Regions from separate parts of the Lentzea sp. NPDC051208 genome, predicted to be linked through region 3. Evidence: riboswitches for the same ligand, from Rfam matches in the RefSeq annotation. Region 3 holds a riboswitch; each other region holds the start of a gene.
What was found. A riboswitch is a leader RNA that binds a small molecule or an ion and turns the genes downstream of it on or off. The one in region 3 is predicted to bind S-adenosylmethionine.

Region 1 (6,040 bases), on a different contig from region 3:
TCAACGACGACACCGACTGGTTCACGCCGGTCGGCGGCACGGCCGTTGACGTCGCCGACCCCCACCCGAGCTTCCCCGCCGGTGCGCTGACCATCACGCCCGCGGACGTGCTCGAGGTGCTCGGCCCGGACGCCGACGACCTGCTCGCCTCGGCCAACGTCGACGTCGACGAGCTGATCCGTCTCATCAACGCCGAGACGACGATCATGCCGCCGCTCGTCCTCCCGTCGGAGGACGAAGAGCTCGACGACCCGCAGGTCCTCGTCAAGGCGGCCTCGACGTGGAAGCGCCGCTTCCTCAAGGGCACCGTCGCCGCGGTCCTCGTGTCGATCTCCGGTGGCGGCGTGACCGCCATGGCGATGGACAAGTCGCTGACCGTCGAGGTCGACGGCGCGATGCAGACCGTCCACTCCTACGAAGGCACGGTCGGCGAAGTCCTGGCGGAGGAAGGGATCGTCGTCGGTGAGCACGACGCCCTGTCCCCGTCGCTGAACGCCCCGATCTCCGACGGCGGCAAGATCAGCCTCGACCGCGGCCGGCTGCTCAAGATGAGCATCGACGGCCAGGCCCGCGAGGACTGGGTCCGCTCCGTCACCGTCGAGGAGGCCGCCAAGCAGCTCGGCGTGCCGCTCGAAGGCGCCTGGATGTCGGCCCCCGGCTCGCACGACGTGCCGCTCGAGGGCATGAGCGTCGAGGTCAAGACCCTCAAGAACGTCAAGCTGTTCGACGGCGCGAACCCGGTCCGCGAGGTCAAGACGACCGCGCTGACCGTCGACGAGCTGCTCAAGAGCGAGAACCTCTCCCTCGGCCCGGAAGACGCCGTCGCCTCCGGCACGGACGTCAAGCTGGCCACGGGCGCCGAGATCTACATCTCCCGCACCGGCGTCACGGTCATCAACGTGAACGAGCCGGTCGCCCCGCCGGTCGAGAAGACCAACGACCCGAACATGACCGCGGGCCAGCAGACCGTCACCGACCCCGGCACCCCGGGCGAGCAGACCAGCACCTACCGCGTGACGGTGAAGAACGGCAAGGAGATCAGCCGCGAGAAGATCGGCGGCAAGATCACCAAGGAGCCGAAGCCCAAGAAGATCACCGTGGGCACCAAGCCGCTGCCCGACGGCGAAGTCTGGGACCGCCTCGCCAAGTGCGAAGCAGGCGGCAACTGGGCCATCAACACCGGCAACGGCTACTACGGCGGCCTCCAGTTCTCGGCCAGCACCTGGGCAGCACACGGCGGCCAGGCCTACGCCTCGCTCCCGCACCAGGCAACCCGCGAACAGCAGATCGCGGTAGCCACCAAGCTGCGCGACCGCGCAGGCGGCACGTACGGCGCGTGGCCGGGCTGCCGCGCGAAGCTCGGCCTGCCGTAAACCTCTTTCCCGTCCCCCTGACTGAGGCCGCCCTGGTTCGCCACGGGCGGCCTTCGTCGTTGCCGGGGTCGCTCGCGTCGAGATCCGGCGCACCGAACAGGGTTCGGCTGGGCCGGGAGTGGCCGGGCAGCGATTGGGGCGCGGCAGGGCGGGTAGCGGCGAGCATCGGACGGGCTGTGGCAGGGCACGGTGGCACATGGCGGGCGAGATGCGGCATGCAGGCATCGCGCAGGGCGACGGCGGCCCGGTCACCTTCTCGCCCATGGCAATGGCGAACCGAGGCGTCCCCCCCAGCGCACAGGGCAACGGCGGAGCCAAGCCCACCCTCCCGCCCACGGCAATGGCGAAGCCGAGGCGTCCCTCCGCACGCAACAGGCAACGGCGGAGCCGAGCCACCTGTCGCCAGCGGCAATGGCGGAGCCGAGGCGTGTGAACCTTGGTCTGCTGGTCAAGCGGTAATGAAGCGACCACCGCACTGCGATTGGGGCTTGACCTTGAGGGGGCGGGATGCTCCCCTCACGGGCACGGCCGGGCGCTTTTCAGCCCGGCCTTTTCCGGCCGTCCAGCATCCCGCCAGAGGCTCAAGGTCAAGCCCCAATCGCTATCGTCGCGAAGCGGCGATGACCGGCACCGGCCCGGTCCTGCCTGGGCGACCACCCACACAAGGTGACCTGAGCGCATTGGCGACCCACCCCGCTGGAACGCGACAGGCCAACGCAAGCCGACCCGCGCGCTGCCCAACTCCGGCCCCTCGCAAGGCGACCACCCGCAAGGCAGGCGATCCGCCCCGCTGGAACGCGACAGGCCAACGCAAGCCGACCCCGGCACCCCACCACAGGCCCACCAGCAAGGTCCCAGCCCAGCCCTCCGCCACCAAGCCTGCGAGAATGCCCAAGTGAGCCTGCTGGGTCCTGCCGAAGTCCGCCGTCTAGCCGCAGAGCTGGACATCCGCCCGACCAAGAAGCTGGGCCAGAACTTCGTGCACGACCCCAACACCGTCCGCAAGATCGTCGCCGCGGCCGGCCTGACCCCGGACGACGTCGTCCTGGAGGTAGGCCCGGGCCTGGGCTCCCTGACCCTCGCCCTGCTCCCCAACGCCAGCAAGGTCGTAGCGGTCGAGATCGACCCCCCGCTCGCACACCGCCTCCCGCAAACGGTCAGCGAGATGGACCCGGAGAACGCCGGCAAGCTCCACGTCGTCCTCAAGGACGCCATGAAAGTCACCCAAGAAGACCTGCCGGCGCAACCTACCGCGATCGTCGCGAACCTGCCCTACAACGTCGCGGTCCCGGTGGTGTTGCACCTGCTGGCCGAACTCCCCAGCCTGCAAAAGGGTCTGGTGATGGTGCAGGCGGAGGTGGCCGACCGCATGGCCGCCAAGCCCGGGAACAAGATCTACGGCGTGCCCAGCGTGAAGCTCGCCTGGTACGCCGAGGCGAAGAAGGCCGGCGCGGTCGGCAAGAACGTGTTCTGGCCCGCGCCCAACGTGGACTCCGGTCTGGTTTCCTTCCAGCGTCACGAAAAGCCCCTGTCCACTGTGGATCGCAAGAAGCTCTTCCAGATCGTCGACGCCGCGTTCGCCCAGCGCCGCAAGACGTTGCGGGCCGCGCTCAGGGGCTGGGCCGGTAACCCGGGGAACATCGACGAACTGCTCGCGAAAGCGGGCATCGATCCCCAGGTTCGGGGCGAGCAGCTGAGCGTGATCGACTTCATCCGGATCGCTGAGGTCTAGGCCGGGGATCCTTCGGCCAACAGTGTGATCTGTCGAACGAATCCGGTTTTGGCTTGCGCAACCGAACGTCCGTCCGGTTGACTGCTACTTGCCATCCGGAGCGACTGAGAGACCTGGCTCTACGACGTCGCAGCAACCACCCGCTGGATGCGGGCAGGTGCTAACGCCAGGACCGATGGAGGAGCACCATGGGTACCGTGCGAATGCTGACGCGCCGTCGAGTCATCGACCAGTGCCGTCGCTCGTCTTCTGCATGTCGTCGCCAACTCGTCTAGGGCGCCTTCTCAAAGTCCTCTGACGCGCACTCATTCAACGAGTGGCGCACACACCTGAGCAGAACCTTCGACCGCGCACGTCCGCCACGAACGGACTGTGTGCCGTCGCGCGCAGCCGTGGAGCAGACGTGATCACTGTCGAAAACCTCACCAAGTCCTTCCAGGGCGTCAGTGCCCTCAACGGCGTGACCCTCGACGTCGAGGCCGGAACCGTGCTCGGCGTGGTCGGCCCGAGTGGCGCCGGCAAGTCGACGCTCGCTCGTTGCGTCGCGCTGCTGGAGCGTCCCGACTCCGGGGCGATCCGCGTCGACGGCACCGATATCACCAGCCTCGACGGGTCGGCCCTCAGGGCCGCTCGCCGACAGATCGGCGTTGTGCCGCAAGGGGATTCGCTTCTCCGTCAGCGCACGGCGGCCGGCAACATCGCGCTGCCGCTGGAGTCCGCGGGCGTCCCCGGACCGCAGCGCCGCACCCGTGTGGGCGAGCTGCTGGACCTCGTCGGGCTCACCGACAAGGCCGCCTCGTACCCCGACCAGCTGTCCGGCGGGCAGCGCCAGCGCATCGCCGTGGCGCGCGCCCTCGCCGCCAACCCGTCCGTGCTCCTCGCCGACGAGCCCACGTCCGCGCTGGACCCGGAGACCACCGGTTCCGTGCTGACCGTGCTCGACCGTGCGCGCGCTGAGCTCGGTGTGACCGTGCTCGTCGTCACGCACGACATGAGCGTGGTCCGGAAGATCTGCGATGACGTCGCCGTGCTGGAGCAGGGCCGCGTCGTCGAACACGGCAAGGTGCTCGACCTGGTCAACGACGTCGCGAGCCGCACGAGCAGTGCGCTGCTGCCCGCCGTCGACCTCAACCCGATCAACGAGAGCAGCTACGACCGCGTCGCGGACGTCGTGCTCGTCGGGTTCGCCGCGGTCGGCGCGCTGCTGCCCGAGGCCTCGCACCGGTTCGGCGTCGAGCTGAACATCGTCGGTGGCGGCCTCACGCGACTGGGCGAGACGCCCGTCGCGCGGTTCCGGCTCGGCCTGAACGGCGAGCGCTCGGACTCCGCTCTGGAGTGGATCGGTGAGGCCGGCGGCTCCGTGCAGAGGTCCTTGAAGGGCCCCCAGGGAGTAGCTGCGTGAGGTCTGCAACACCCTGGTCCGACGTCGTCAGCTTCCTCGTCGAGGCCACCGGCGAGACGCTCTACATGGTCGGCGTCTCGACCGTCATCGCCACAGTTCTCGGAGTTCCCGTAGGTGTCTGGCTGCAGCTCACCGCCAAGGGTGGGCTGCGGCCGAACGCCGCCGTGCACAGGATCCTCAGCTTCGTCACCGACCTGGGCCGCTCGATGCCGTTCATCGTGCTGCTCGTCGCGCTCACGTCGGTCACCCGCCTCATCGTCGGCGGCTCCATCGGCAGCACGGCGGTCATCGTGCCGCTGGCCGTGGGAGCGATCCCGTTCGTGGGGCGGCTCGTGCAGAACATCCTGTCCGAGGTGCACGTGACCGTGGTCGAGGCCGCGATCACGACCGGTGCCTCGACGTTGAGGATCGTGCGCAGCGTGCTCATCCGCGAGTCGCTGCCCGCGCTGATCAACGCCATCGGCGTCACCGTGATCGCCCTGATCGGGTACTCGGCGATGGCAGGCGTGATCGGTGGCGGTGGCCTCGGTGACCTGGCCATCCGCGAGGGCTACCAGCGCTTCAACGACCGGATCCTGTGGAGCACCGTGGCGTGGCTCGCCGTGCTCACCACCGTGATCCAGTTCGGTTTCACCCGTGCCGCCCGTGCGTCCGACCGGCGCCGGCACGCCTCGGTCTGACCCGTAGCAATTTCTCAAAAGGAACGTCATGCGTATTCGTGCTGCCCTGATCGCAGTAGCTTTGACCGGTTTGGCCGCTCTGTCCGCTTGCTCGTCCGGCGGTGGCAGCGCGTCCGACACGCTGAAGGTCGGCGTCTCGCCGGTCCCGCACGCCCAGATCCTCAAGTACGTGGCCGACAACCTCGCCGCGCAGAAGGGTCTGAAGATCGAGGTCGTCGAGTTCACCGACTACGTGCAGCCGAACACGGCGCTGGTCGACGGGTCGCTCGACGCCAACTACTTCCAGACCGTCCCGTACCTGGAGACGTTCACCAAGGAGAGCGGCGCGAAGGTCGAGTGGGTCCAGCCCGTCCACGTCGAGCCGCTCGGCCTGTACTCCAAGAAGGCCAAGAAGCTCGACGAGCTCCCGAACGGGGCCAAGATCGCGGTGGCCAACGACGCCACCAACGAGGCCCGCGGCCTGAAGCTGCTGGAGGCCAACGGCCTCATCAAGCTCAAGGCCGTCGACCAGCCGACCGTGCGCGACCTCGCGGAGAACCCCAAGAACCTGCAGTTCGTTCCTCTGGAGGCCGCCCAGCTGCCCAGGTCGCTGGAGGACACCGACGCGTCCGTGATCAACGGCAACTACGCCATCGACGCGGGCCTCAAGCCGGCCACCGACTCGCTCGCGCTGGAGAAGGCCGAGGGCAACCCGAACGCGAACGGCCTGGTCACCCGCGCCGAGCTCAAGGACGACAAGCGCGTCCGCGACCTGGCGGAACTCCTCGGGTCGCAGCAGGTCAAGGACTACATCAAGCAGACGTTCAGCGGCTCGGTCATCCCGGTCTGACCGTGACAGTGACCGGGGGAGGAG
Region 2 (6,040 bases), on a different contig from region 3:
CGGGGAGCGGAGGTTGCGCGAGATCCAGACGATGAACCCGGCGACGCCGAACGCGATCAGCGCGAGGATCCACGTCATGCTCTCCGCCATGCCGAACGCGGCGCCGGGGTTGCGGACGAACGTCAGGTAGAGCACGCCGCCGAACAGCTTGATCGGGTCGGCGCCCTCGAGGAACGCGACGGACACGACCTTGGTGAGCACGTCGAGGGCCAGCACGCCGGCCGCCAGGATCGCGAGGATCTTCGTCCTCGGTTCCGGCAGCGAGCCGGAGATCGAACCGGAGATCGAGAACTCGTCCTCGTCCTCCGCCTTCGCGGCGGAGGCCGCGGGTTTCTCCCCCGCGTCCGGCTCCTCGGCCACGATCGCGGGCGTCGCGACCGTCTCCGGGTCGCTGACCTGCGCTTCCGCCGGCTTGTCAGCGACCTTCCCGGAGGCTTTCTCCTCGGCCTTGGACTCGTCACTCACCAGGTCATTGTCCACTACAGGGACTACGCGAGGAACGGCGGCAGGGTTCGGTTGTCGTCCTGCGGCACCCAGCGGCCGTCTCGCTGCTCGTAGGTCCACTTCGGACCTTCGGTCACCAGGGTGCGCAGCGCCGCGATCAGACGATCGACGTGCTCCGCCGTCGTGCCGAGGCCGATCGACGCGCGCACGGCACGTTCCTCGTGCGATCCGGCCTGCTTGACCAGACGCCCCACGATCACGTGCGCGCAGAACGCGCCGTCGCGCACACCGATGCCGTACTCGGCGGACAGCGCCGCCGCGAGGAAGCCCGCGTCGAAGCCGGAGATCGTGAAGCTCACGACGCCGACCTTGTCCGCGTCGGCCAGGATCGCCAGCTCGCGGAAGCCGGGGATGGTGCGCAGGCCGTTCTGCAGGCGCGTCAGCAGTTCCTGCTCGTGCGCGACGGTCTGCTCCCAGTGCCGCGACAGGATCTCGCAGGCCGCGGCCAGCGCGTGCACGCCGACGACGTTCGGGCTGCCTGCCTCGTGCCGCTCGGGCACAGCGGACCAGGCCACGCCGAGACGGTCGCCGTGGTCTGTCACCTTCGACGTGGCACCGCCGCCGACCAGGTACGGCTGGGCCTGCTGCAGCCAGTCCGCGCGGCCGACCAGCACACCCGCGCCGAACGGCGCGTAGATCTTGTGACCGGAGAACGCGATGTAGTCGACGCCCAGCTCACGGGCGTTGATCGGGCGGTGCGGGGCGAGCTGCGCGGCGTCGAGCGCGATGCGCGCGCCGTGGCGGCGGGCGACCTTCGCGAGCTCGGCGACGGGCCACAGCTCCCCCGTGACGTTGGACGCCCCGGTGACGATCACGAGCCGAGGGCCGACCGGGGCGGCGGCCAGAGCCCGGTCCAGTGCGACAACAAAAGCGGCAGCAGCACCAGACGCAGTATTTGATTCTTCGGCGAGAGCGGAAACGCGCTGGACGTGGGGACCGCGCCACGGCAGCAGCGCCGCGTGGTGCTCGCTGTCGAACAGCACGACGGCGGTGTTCTTGGGAACGCTGCGCGCCAACAGGTTCAGCGAGTCCGTGGTGTTGCGGGTGAAGACGACGGCGTCGGAGGAGTGCGCGCCGACGAACCTGCGGATGCGGTCGCGGGCCTGCTCGTAGACGCGGGTCGAGACCTGCGAGGCGAACCCGGCGCCGCGGTGCACGCTGGCGTACCAGGGCAGCAGCTCGTCGACGGCGTCGCGGACCTCCTGAAGACAGGGCGCCGACGCCGCGTGGTCGAGGTTGGCGTAGGTGACGCGCTCTCCGGTGACCAGGGGAACACGCAGGTCGGTGCCGACGACAGCCGGAACGGAAGTGGTGGTTCCAGGGGTGATCGCGAGCGTCATCGAGCTGCCTCCGAGGCCAGGGGCCCCAGCGAAGGCCCGCGCTTGACCGGCGCCCCACGCGCCGGACCAGGTCCTCACCAAGGGCACCCCACCGCGGTTGGAGGGTTGCCGGCCAGCAAGCTTGGGCTTGACGCTGGCTCTCATGACCTGCCGACGACGTTAGCGGAGGGTGACACTTCCGTCGACACCCGATCACATGGTGAGAAGCCTCGGAGACCGACTAATCGCCGGTCTCGCCCTTCCACCTGGCGTAGCGGCCGGCCCTGTCGACGGCCCGTACACGCCGCTCAGCAGCGTCACGCGCCTCTTCGGTGGTGACGATGAGCAACTGGTCCTCCGTCTGCAGCCTGGTCGTTGGTTGTGGCGTGAAACTCTTCCCCGAGCGCACCACGAGGCTGACCGTGGCCCCGGTCGGCAGCCGCAGTTCGGACATGTAGACGCCGTGCAGCTTCGACCCGCGCTGGATGTGCACCTGCAGCAGTTCTGCCCCCAGCTCGTCGAGCGGCGAGGCGTCGACCTGGACCTCCTGCGCCTCCCCTGCCTTCACCAGCCCGAGCCGCCGCGCGAGGAACGGCAGCGTCGTGCCCTGCACCACCGTCAGCACGATGACCAGCAGGAACACCACGTCGACCAGCTCGCGGGCGCCCTCGACGCCCTGGATCAGCGGGATCAGCGCGAACACGATCGGCACCGCGCCGCGCAGCCCCGACCAGGAGAGGAACGCCTGTTCGCGCCAGGGCACCTTGAACGGCAGCGAGGCGAGGACCACCGACAGCGGCCGGGCCACGAACGTCAGCACCACGCCCGCGACCAGCGCGGGGAACAGCACGTCGAGCAGGCGCGACGGCGAGGCGTAGAGGCCGAGCAGGACGAAGAGCCCGATCTGGGCGAGCCAGCCCAGGCCTTCGGCGAACGAGAGGGTGTCGGCGCGGTGCGGCAGGCGGGCGTTGCCCAGGACCAGCGCGGCGACGTACGTGGCGAGGAATCCGGAGGCGTGCAGGAGGTCGCCGGCCGTGTAGGCCATGACGCACACCGCCACCGTGGCGAGCGGGTACAGACCGGTGGAGGGCAGCGCCGCGCGTCTGAGCCCGGCCCCGCCGAGATAGCCGAGGGCCACGCCGATGAGCGCGCCCGCGCCCAGTTCGTAGATCACCAGCAGTGGCGCGGTCCAGGAGATCTGGTCCGAGGAGGCCAGCAGCACCACGGCGATGTAGACCGGCGCGTCGTTGAGGCCGGACTCCAGTTCGAGTGCGCCCGTGAGCCGTGCGCCGACACCCAACGAGCGCAGGACGCTGAAGACGGCGGCCGCGTCGGTGGACGACAGGACCGCGCCCCACAGCAACGCCATCCGCCAGTCGAGGCCCAGCAGGAAGTGCAACGCCGTTCCGGTCACCGCCACGCTCACCGCGACGGCCACTGTGGACAGTGCGACGCCCAGCCGCAGCGAGGACTTCACCGCGCTCCAGCGGGTGGTGATGCCGCCCTCGGTCAGGATCAGCACCAGCGCCGCGATGCCGAGGGACTGGGTGAGGTCGGCGTCGTCGAACCTGATGCCGACGACGGACTCGCCGAGGACCACGCCGATGCCCAGGTACAGCAGAAGTGAGGGCAGCCCGAGCCGGGTCGACACCCGCACCGCGATCACGGAGATCAGCAGTACGGCCGCGCCGATGCCCAGAACGACCGTGACGTCACCCACCTGGACCATTCTGGTTGATCACCACCGATTCCGACGAATCCGACGATCGCCTCTACCGGGCTCATGCACGGAGGAGCATGTTGATCAGTGGCTCAATCCCTAACCCTGCACGGAGTTGAACCATGAGGATCCTGATCGCGCTGGCGGCCGCCTTGATGGTGACCGGAGCGACCACCGCACAGGCGGCGGCACCCGCGGCTCTCGTCGCACCGAACATCAACGTCGCGAACGTCCAAGCACACCTGAACCAGTTCCAGTCGATCGCCAACTCCAACGGCGGCAACCGCGCCCACGGACGACCGGGGTACCTGGCCTCGATCAACTGGGTGAAGAGCAAGCTCGACGCGGCCGGCTTCACGACGCGCGTCCAGTCGTTCACCTACAACGGCGCCACCGGCTACAACCTGATCGCGGACTACCCCGGCGGCGACCTGAACAACGTCGTCATGCTGGGCGGCCACCTCGACAGCGTCACGGCGGGCCCCGGCATCAACGACAACGGCACGGGCTCCGCGTCGATCCTGGAGGTCGCCCTCCAGATGAAGGCGACGAACTTCCAGCCGACCAAGCACGTGCGGTTCGGCTGGTGGGGTGCGGAGGAACTCGGGCTGCGCGGCTCGACGTTCTACGTGAAATCCCTGTCCACCAACGAGAAGTCGAGGATCAAGGCGTACCTGAACTTCGACATGACCGGTTCGCCGAACCCCGGCTACTTCGTCTACAACGGCTCCGACCGCCAGCCCCCCGGTTCGGTGGCATTGCAGCAGCGGCTGCAGGAGGGCTTCACCTCGATCGGCGTCCAGACCGAGCTGACCAACGTCGGCGGCCGCTCCGACCACGCGGCGTTCGCACAGGAGGGCATCGCGACCGGAGGCACGTTCACCGGCGCCGAGCAGACCAAGACCGCGGCCCAGGCTCGGAAGTGGGGCGGTACGGCCGGCCAGGCCTTCGACCGCTGCTACCACCGCTCCTGCGACACGACGTCCAACGTCAACGCCACGGCGCTCGACCGCAACGCGGACGTGATCGCCTACGCGTTGTGGGCGACCGCGGCCTGATCTGACTTCTGCGTGAGCACCTGCACGGCCTCGTCGAGCACCGGTTCGACGAGGCCGGGCAGGGTCGCCCACATCTGCACCTGCCCCAGGTAGAGGCTGAACGCGATGAGCGCACGCTTCTTCGCGTGCTCCTGGTCGAACCCGAGTTGCTCGAACAACTCGGTCAGGTAGCCGATCCTCTTCACGGTGACGCGCTGGAGGACCGGAGCGATCACCTCGTTGCCCGCGCCAGCCTGCAACGCCATCTCCACCGACCCCTTGCGGGTCTGGTCGAGCACCACGGTGAACAGCGTCCTGAGCTTCTCGTGCGGGGTCCTCCCGGACTCGGCCAGCTCGATGACCTTCTCGGTGTGCTCCCGCTCCCACCGCTCGACCGTCGCCTTCAGCAACGCCTCGCGGTTCGGGAAGTGGTGGTAGACGCTCCCCTTCGTGGCCCCGGCCCGCGCCGCCAAGGGCTCGATCGCGACGGCCTGAAGCCCGCCTTCGGCCAGCGCTCTCAGCGCTATCTCAGTCCAGTCGTCACGATTTCGCCGCACCACACTTCCGTACGCTAGCGTACGTTCCAGGAACATACGGCAGCGTATGGAGGGGATGCACATGATCAAGAACGTCCACACCCGCGACCTGGGCGTGCCCGCAGGCCCGTTCGTCGAGCGCATCCAGGAACTCTGGCCACCCGCCTGGGGCAAGCTGGCGTTCGACCGTCCGCTGGGCATCGGCGCGGACGGCGGGCACGGCCCGATCCGGTACCACTGCACGGAGTTCGTCCCCGGCGAGTCGGTCACCTTCGAGTTCTCCGACATGTCGGGCAGCCACACGCTCTCGGCGTCCGGCACGGTCCTGCGGCACGAGCTGATCGGCCGGTTCGGCCTCGAGGACCGGCTGCGCTGGGCGCTGGCGATCAGATGGCTGCACGACGCGTGCCTGGAGGACCTGTTCGACGCCTGCGAACGCGCGGCGGGCCGCGAGCCCGCCGCACCAGCCCGATGGTCGCCCTGGGTCAGGCTGGTGCGGCGGTTGTTCACTCCACGGGCACGGCCCGGTCGCTCACAGCCCGGTCACGCACATCAGGATCACTCGCAGCGCGCGTGAACCGGCGTGTAGGTGCCCTCGCTGTACGACCAGCCGTACAACGACCCGGTGTCCGCGAACTCCTCGTAGCCGGCGGTCACCGGAGGCTGGTCGAACTGGCCCGTGGAGCGCCAGATCGCGGCCGGGCCGGGGAAGTGCCCTTCTCCCACCGTGCGCCCCAGGACGTCACCGGACGAGGTGACGCGCGTGGCTTCGGCCGACCCTTCCAGGGTGCGGACGAGGCCACCCCGCAGGTCCCACTCCACGCCGATCGGGTTCGCCCAGTTCTCCTGCGCCGAGAAGCCGACCACCCGGCCGTTGCGGATGCCCTGGACCCTGGTCTCGCTGTGCCCGCGCAACGGTTGTAA
Region 3 (6,040 bases):
AGAACGACGGCGTACTGCCTCTTCCCACCTCTGCCAAGAAGATCGTCGTGACCGGTGAGACCGCGGACGACGTGCGTCGTCAGCTCGGTGGCTGGACCGTCGAGTGGCAGGGCGTGCCGGACGACTCGCCGTTGCCACCGGCCGCGACCGTGCTGACCGGTGTTCGCGAGGCTGTTCCCGGTGCGTCCGTCGTGCACGCTCCGACTCAGGCCGCGGCGGTGGCTGAGGCGGACGGCGCGGACGCGGTGGTCGTCGTCCTGGGTGAGAAGCCCGGTGCGGAGGGCCCGGCCGACACGGAGAACCCGGTGCTGACGGCCGAGCAGCAGGCGTGGGTGGACGCGGTGCAGGCGACCGGCAAGCCGGTGGTCGTGGTGCTGCTGACCGCGCGTCCGCAGGTGCTCGGTGCGGCGGCGGACGCGAACGCGCTGGTCGCGGGCTGGCTGCCGGGCAGCGAGGGTGGCCGGGCGATCGCCGACGTGCTGTTCGGCGCGGTGAACCCGAGCGGCAAGCTGCCGATCTCGTGGCCCAAGGCGCTGGGCGACCCGACGCTGACCTACGACCAGCTGCCGGGCGCGAACACGTCGGCGGGGGCGAAGTACGACCCGCTCTACGCGTTCGGGCACGGGCTGTCGTACACGTCGTTCACGACTTCGGGGACCTCGGTGTCGGTGGACCGTTCGAACGGCGTGGTGAAGTTCACGGTGGCGAACACCGGTACGCGTGCCGGCACCACGGTGGTGCCGGTCTACGTGCGCCAGCCGGCCTCGCCGGTGCTGACCCCGGACGCCCGCCTGGTGGGTTTCACCCGCGTGGAACTCGCTGCGGGGCAGTCGAAGCAGGTCGAGGTGTCGTTCAAGCTGTCGCAGCTGGCCCTGACCGTCGGTGACGTGGACGGCGACGGACGGCGTGAGGTCGCCCGCGGTGGCTACGAGGCCGTGGTGGGCGCCGATAAGGCCACTTTCACGGTGCGCTGAGCTGGCCTGATATCCTTCGTCGTCGTGAACGCGCGGCTCTCCGCCGTGGAGGAGACCTGGTCCTCGTGACCAGTGCCGACCAAGCGCGCCACGAACCCCGGTTTCGACAAGAAGGGTGATGTCGCATGGCGAACATCAAGTCCCAGCTCAAGCGGATCAAGACCAACGAGAAGGCTCGCCTTCGCAACAAGTCGGTCAAGTCGTCCCTGAAGACGGCCATCCGCAAGTTCCGCGAGGCTGCCGAGGCCGGTGACAAGGCGAAGGCCCTGGAGCTGCTGCAGGACGCGTCCCGCAAGCTCGACAAGGCCGCCACCAAGGGCGTCATCCACGCCAACCAGGCCGCCAACAAGAAGTCGGCGATGGCCCTGCGCGCGAACTCCCTCGAGGGCTGATCTCGCTCGTAGCGCTTCGAGCTTCTGCAAAGGGCTCCACCTCCTCCGGGAGGTGGAGCCCTTCCGCATGTGGCCCCGGGCACGGTAGGCGTAGCTCCATGGAATCGCTTCCGCGGATCGACTTCTTCGAGCTGCACGACCTCGACGGCACCCCGCCCGTGCTGCGGACCCTGCACACCGAGTCGATCATGACGATCTACCACCTGACGGACGCCGCGCGCGAGTACTCAAGGCCGCTGGCGCTGGCGTTGCGGTCGGGCGCGGACCACCGGATCGTCGACCTCTGCGCGGGTTCGGGCGGGCCGGTGCCGCTGATCCAGCGGCGGCTGCACGCGCAGGGCGTCCACACCCAGGTCACGCTGACGGACCTGGTGCCGAACGTGCCCGCGTTCGAGCGCGTCGCCGCTCGGAACCGGCGTCGGCTGCCCGACCCGTGCTGCTCGGTGGACCACGTGCCCACGTCCGTCGACGCCACGGACTGCCGGCTGGAAGGGACGCGGACGATCTACGGCGCCTTCCACCACTTCCCGCCCGCGCTGGCCGCGCGCATGCTGCAGAACGCCGTCGACACCCGGCAGCCCATGGTCGTCGTGGACACCAAGCGGTCGTGGCTCTACGTGCTCGTCTTCCCGTTCTTCCTCACGCTGGCCGTGCTGCTCGCGGCGCCGTTCCAGCGCAACTCCCCGCCGCGGTACCTGCTGCGGCTGGCGCTGACCTACGTCGTGCCGGTGCTGCCGTTCATGATGTTCTTCGACAGCGTCGTGTCGTTCCTGCGCATGTACGGGCGCGCGGAACTGCGGCGGATCGTCGACGGCCTGCGCGGCACCGAGTCGTTCGAGTGGACGATCGGCGTCGAACCCGGCTTCACGGGAGCCCAGTACCTGATCGGAATCCCGCGCCGGGAGTGATCCGGCGGAGGTTCAGCGGCGGCTGTGCGCGGCCACGATCCGGAGCACGGCGCGCTCCAGCGCGTAGTCGGCGTCGGCCGCCACGCCCTTCACGTCGGCGTTGAGCCCCGCGACCACCTGCATGGCGTCGGCGAGACCCGACTGGTCCCAGCCGCGGGACTGGGCCTGCGCCTTCTTGATCTTCCACGGCGGCATGCCGAGCGGTCCGGCCAGGCTGAACGGGTCGGCGCGGCCCACCGCGGACACCCGCGCGACCGTGCGCACCGCGTCCGCCAGCGCGTCCGCGACCAGCACGTGCGGCACGCCGAGCTGCATGGCCCAGCGCAACGCCTCCATGGCGCCCGCCCTGTCACCGACCACTGCCTTCTCCGCGACGGCGAAGCCCGTCACCTCGGCCTTGCCCTGGTGGTAGCGGCGGATCTCCTCGACCGTCACCTTGCCGTCGGTGTCGGAGACGAGCTGCGACGAGGCCGCGGCGAGCTCGCGCAGGTTCGTGCCCACGGCGTCGATGAGCGTGGCGACGGCTTCGGAGTCGATCTTGCCGCCCGCGCGCCGCACCTCGTTGCGCACGAACGCCTCACGCTCAGCCTGCTTGGTGACCTTGCCGCACTCGGTGACCGCGGCGCCGGCCTTCTTCAGCTGTCCGGGCAGGTCCTTGGCGGCCTTGCTGCGGCCACCGCCCGTGTGCAGGACGACGAGCGTGACGCCGTCCGCGGGCGCCTTGACGTAGGAGAGCACCATGTCGGCGACCTCCTTGCTGATGTCCTGCCCGTTCTGCAGAACGATCACGCGACCCTCCGCGAACAGCGACGGACTCACCAGTTCAGCCAGCTCGGGAGGCGTGAGATCAGTCACCTGGACGCGGGTCAGGTCGGCGGTCGGATCGACCTCTCGTGCGGCCTCGAGAGCCGCCCGAACAGCACGTTCGACCAGCAACTCCTCCTCGCCGACGATGAGGTGCAGTGACTCCGGTGCGCTCACGCTCCGCATCCTCCCACGTCCCGGATCGTGGACGTCTGTGGATGCGCGACGGACTGTTGCCGTAGCTTGGTGACCACAACTGAACACCGCTCATCCAGAGGGGCAGAGGGAACGGCCCGAAGAAGCCCCGGCAACCGGCGTCAGCGCCATGTGCAGAGCTCTGTGCTCAGCACCACGCAGACGATCACGGTGCCAATTCCGACCCGTTCGATTTCGCGGGAAAGATGAGGAGATACCTCGCGATGACTGCTGTCACTGTGCCCACGAGCACAAAGTTCGACCTCGGCCCTGCCCGGGCACTGCTGTGCCGGGAATGTGGGAACGAAACCCCTCTCGCTCCTGAGTACGCCTGTCTCGAGTGTTTCGGGCCGCTGGAAGTGGCCTACGACTTCGGGAAGATCCGGCGCGAGGACATCGAGGCCGGCCCCAGGTCGATCTGGCGCTACCGCGGCCTCCTCCCCGTTCCGTCCACTGTGGAACAGCACCCGAACACCGATCCCGGCGGCACCCGCCTGGTCGAGGCCCACAACCTCGCCAAGGCCCTGGGCGTCCGCAAGATCTGGGTGAAGGACGACACCGGCAACCCCACGCACTCGTTCAAGGACCGCGTCGTCGGCGTCGCGCTCGCCGCCGCCCGCGAACTCGGCTTCAAGGTGCTGGCCTGCCCGTCCACCGGCAACCTGGCGAACGCCGTCGCCGCGGCCGCCGCCCGTGCGGGCTGGAAGTCCGTCGTTCTCGTTCCCTCCAACCTCGAGCGCGCCAAGATCCTCATGAGCGCCGTCTACGAAGGCGCCCTGATCGCCGTCGACGGCAACTACGACGACGTGAACCGCCTCGCCCAGGAACTCGCCGCGGAGAACGAGGACTGGGCGTTCGTGAACGTCAACGTCCGCCCGTACTACGCGGAAGGCTCGAAGACGCTCGGCTACGAGGTAGCCGAGCAGCTCGGCTGGCGCCTGCCCGACCAGATCGTCGTGCCGATCGCCTCCGGCTCGCAGCTCACCAAGGTCGACAAGGCGTTCCGCGAACTCGGCCAGCTCGACCTCGTCGAAGCCACGCCGTACAAGGTGTTCGGCGCTCAGGCCACCGGCTGCTCCCCGATCTCCGCCGCGTTCAAGGCGGGCCACGACGTCATCCGGCCGGTCCGCCCGGACACGATCGCCCGCTCGCTGGCGATCGGCGCCCCGGCCGACGGCCCGTACGTGCTCGACGCGGTGCGCCGCACCAACGGCGCCATCGACGACGTCACCGACGAAGAGGTCGTCGAGGGCATCAAGCTGCTCGCCCGCACCGAGGGCATCTTCGCCGAGACCGCCGGCGGCGTGACCGTCGCGACGGCGAAGAAGCTCTTCGAGTCGGGCCAGCTCGACCCCGACGCCGAGACCGTGCTGCTGATCACCGGCGACGGCCTCAAGACCCTCGACGCACTCGGCGACACGGTGGGCCCGCGCGCGACGGTTCCGCCGTCGGCCGAGGCCGTCATCAAGGCGCTGGGTTAATCACCGCCGATCCATCACCTCCTCCGGCTCGGGGACGCACTCGCGTCTCCGAGCCGTTGCACGTCTGATCCCTGGGCCTGCGGGGCTCACAGGGAGATCGCGTCCGTCTTGAGCCAGCCCGTGCGCGGAAACCGTTGCAGGCCCTCCACCACGTGCGGCCCGACCGGCTCCACGGTCGCGCGCCACGCCACGATCCGTTGCGGCCATGGGGCTTCCGCCTTGAGCGCGTTGTAGTGGTAGTCGTGCCAGACGTCCGGCGCGACCCGCAGAGCGTCGTCGAACACGTGCTCCGACACGAGGTCGTACGCCTCCTCCGGTGTCGCCGCCTTCGTCGGCGGCAGCACGTAGGTGGTCGCCGCCTTGTGCGTGACGGCGCGGGTGCCGTCTTCGAGCGTTTCGCAGATGTAGTAACCGAAATCGGGTTTCAGCTCGTCGTGCGGCCACGGCGTCGCCGTGTAGTTCGTCTGCCACAGTGCCCACGCGAGCCCCGGCGTGCCGCCGGGAATCGGGTAGCGCGCGTTGAACAACCTGACCCAGACCATCTCTTCTCCTTCGTGCGATTCGGTTTCCCGGCAACACCGCCAGGTCGCCGTCCTTGTCCGTGCGCAACACCAACGCACCTTCCGTCCGCAACACGTCGATGACGTGCGGACTCGGGTGCCCGTACCTGTTGCCCGCGCCGACGCTCACCAGCGCCACCCGAGGCCGCACGGCCTCGAGGAACGCGGGCAGCGAGTACCGCGAACCGTGGTGCGGCACCTTGAGCACCTCGGCACTCAGGTCCCGCTCCCCCAGCAACGCCGCCTGGCCAGCCAGCTCGACATCACCGGTGAGCAGCACCCGGCCCGCCCTCGTGTGCGCTCTGAGCACGAGCGAGTAGTCGTTCACCGTCGTGTTCTCGGCCTCGGCGATCGGCGGCCGCCTCGGTCCCAGCACCTCCAACTCCAGTCCCGGCAAGGCGAACCGCTCGCCCGCCTTCGGTTCCACGACCCGCACGCCGTGAGCGCGAGCCCGTTCGCCGACCTCCCTCCACGCCCAGGCGGGCTCCTTGAGCGGACCGACCGCGACCGCCCCCACCGCACGCCCGGTGAGCACGGCGTCGAGGCCACCGACGTGGTCCGCGTGCAGGTGCGTCAGCACCACCAGCGGAATCCGCTTGATCCCCAACGTCTTCAGGCACCGGTCGACCGCGCCGGGATCAGGCCCGGTGTCGACCAGCACCGCCGTGTCGGCGTCGTCGGTCGCGAGGACCAGCGCATCGCCCTGCCCCACGTCGCAGTTGACGA

Region 1: it holds a riboswitch for S-adenosylmethionine, as region 3 does, so the genes downstream of both, AB0M48_RS13530 (methionine ABC transporter ATP-binding protein) here and thrC (threonine synthase) in region 3, are expected to answer to the same signal.
Region 2: it holds a riboswitch for S-adenosylmethionine, as region 3 does, so the genes downstream of both, AB0M48_RS22395 (aminotransferase class V-fold PLP-dependent enzyme) here and thrC (threonine synthase) in region 3, are expected to answer to the same signal.

What each region holds. Positions count from the first base shown of each region.
Region 1 covers NZ_JBFBAW010000005.1:141,401-147,440, forward strand. Annotated here, with positions in the region: gene AB0M48_RS13520 (transglycosylase family protein) at 1-1,373, shown strand, start outside; gene rsmA (16S rRNA (adenine(1518)-N(6)/adenine(1519)-N(6))-dimethyltransferase RsmA) at 2,275-3,105, shown strand; SAM riboswitch class I at 3,194-3,287, shown strand; gene AB0M48_RS13530 (methionine ABC transporter ATP-binding protein) at 3,509-4,507, shown strand; gene AB0M48_RS13535 (methionine ABC transporter permease) at 4,504-5,187, shown strand; gene AB0M48_RS13540 (MetQ/NlpA family ABC transporter substrate-binding protein) at 5,216-6,016, shown strand.
Region 2 covers NZ_JBFBAW010000009.1:2,109-8,148, forward strand. Annotated here, with positions in the region: gene lspA (signal peptidase II) at 1-465, opposite strand, end outside; gene AB0M48_RS22395 (aminotransferase class V-fold PLP-dependent enzyme) at 489-1,844, opposite strand; SAM riboswitch class IV at 1,878-1,992, opposite strand; gene AB0M48_RS22400 (potassium/proton antiporter) at 2,065-3,543, opposite strand; gene AB0M48_RS22405 (M28 family metallopeptidase) at 3,666-4,601, shown strand; gene AB0M48_RS22410 (TetR/AcrR family transcriptional regulator) at 4,574-5,137, opposite strand; gene AB0M48_RS22415 (SRPBCC family protein) at 5,199-5,693, shown strand; gene AB0M48_RS22420 (hypothetical protein) at 5,675-6,040, opposite strand, start outside.
Region 3 covers NZ_JBFBAW010000006.1:472,516-478,555, reverse strand. Annotated here, with positions in the region: gene AB0M48_RS17800 (glycoside hydrolase family 3 N-terminal domain-containing protein) at 1-974, shown strand, start outside; gene rpsT (30S ribosomal protein S20) at 1,100-1,366, shown strand; gene AB0M48_RS17790 (class I SAM-dependent methyltransferase) at 1,465-2,274, shown strand; gene holA (DNA polymerase III subunit delta) at 2,287-3,264, opposite strand; SAM riboswitch class I at 3,343-3,486, shown strand; gene thrC (threonine synthase) at 3,498-4,754, shown strand; gene AB0M48_RS17775 (DNA internalization-related competence protein ComEC/Rec2) at 4,755-6,040, opposite strand, start outside.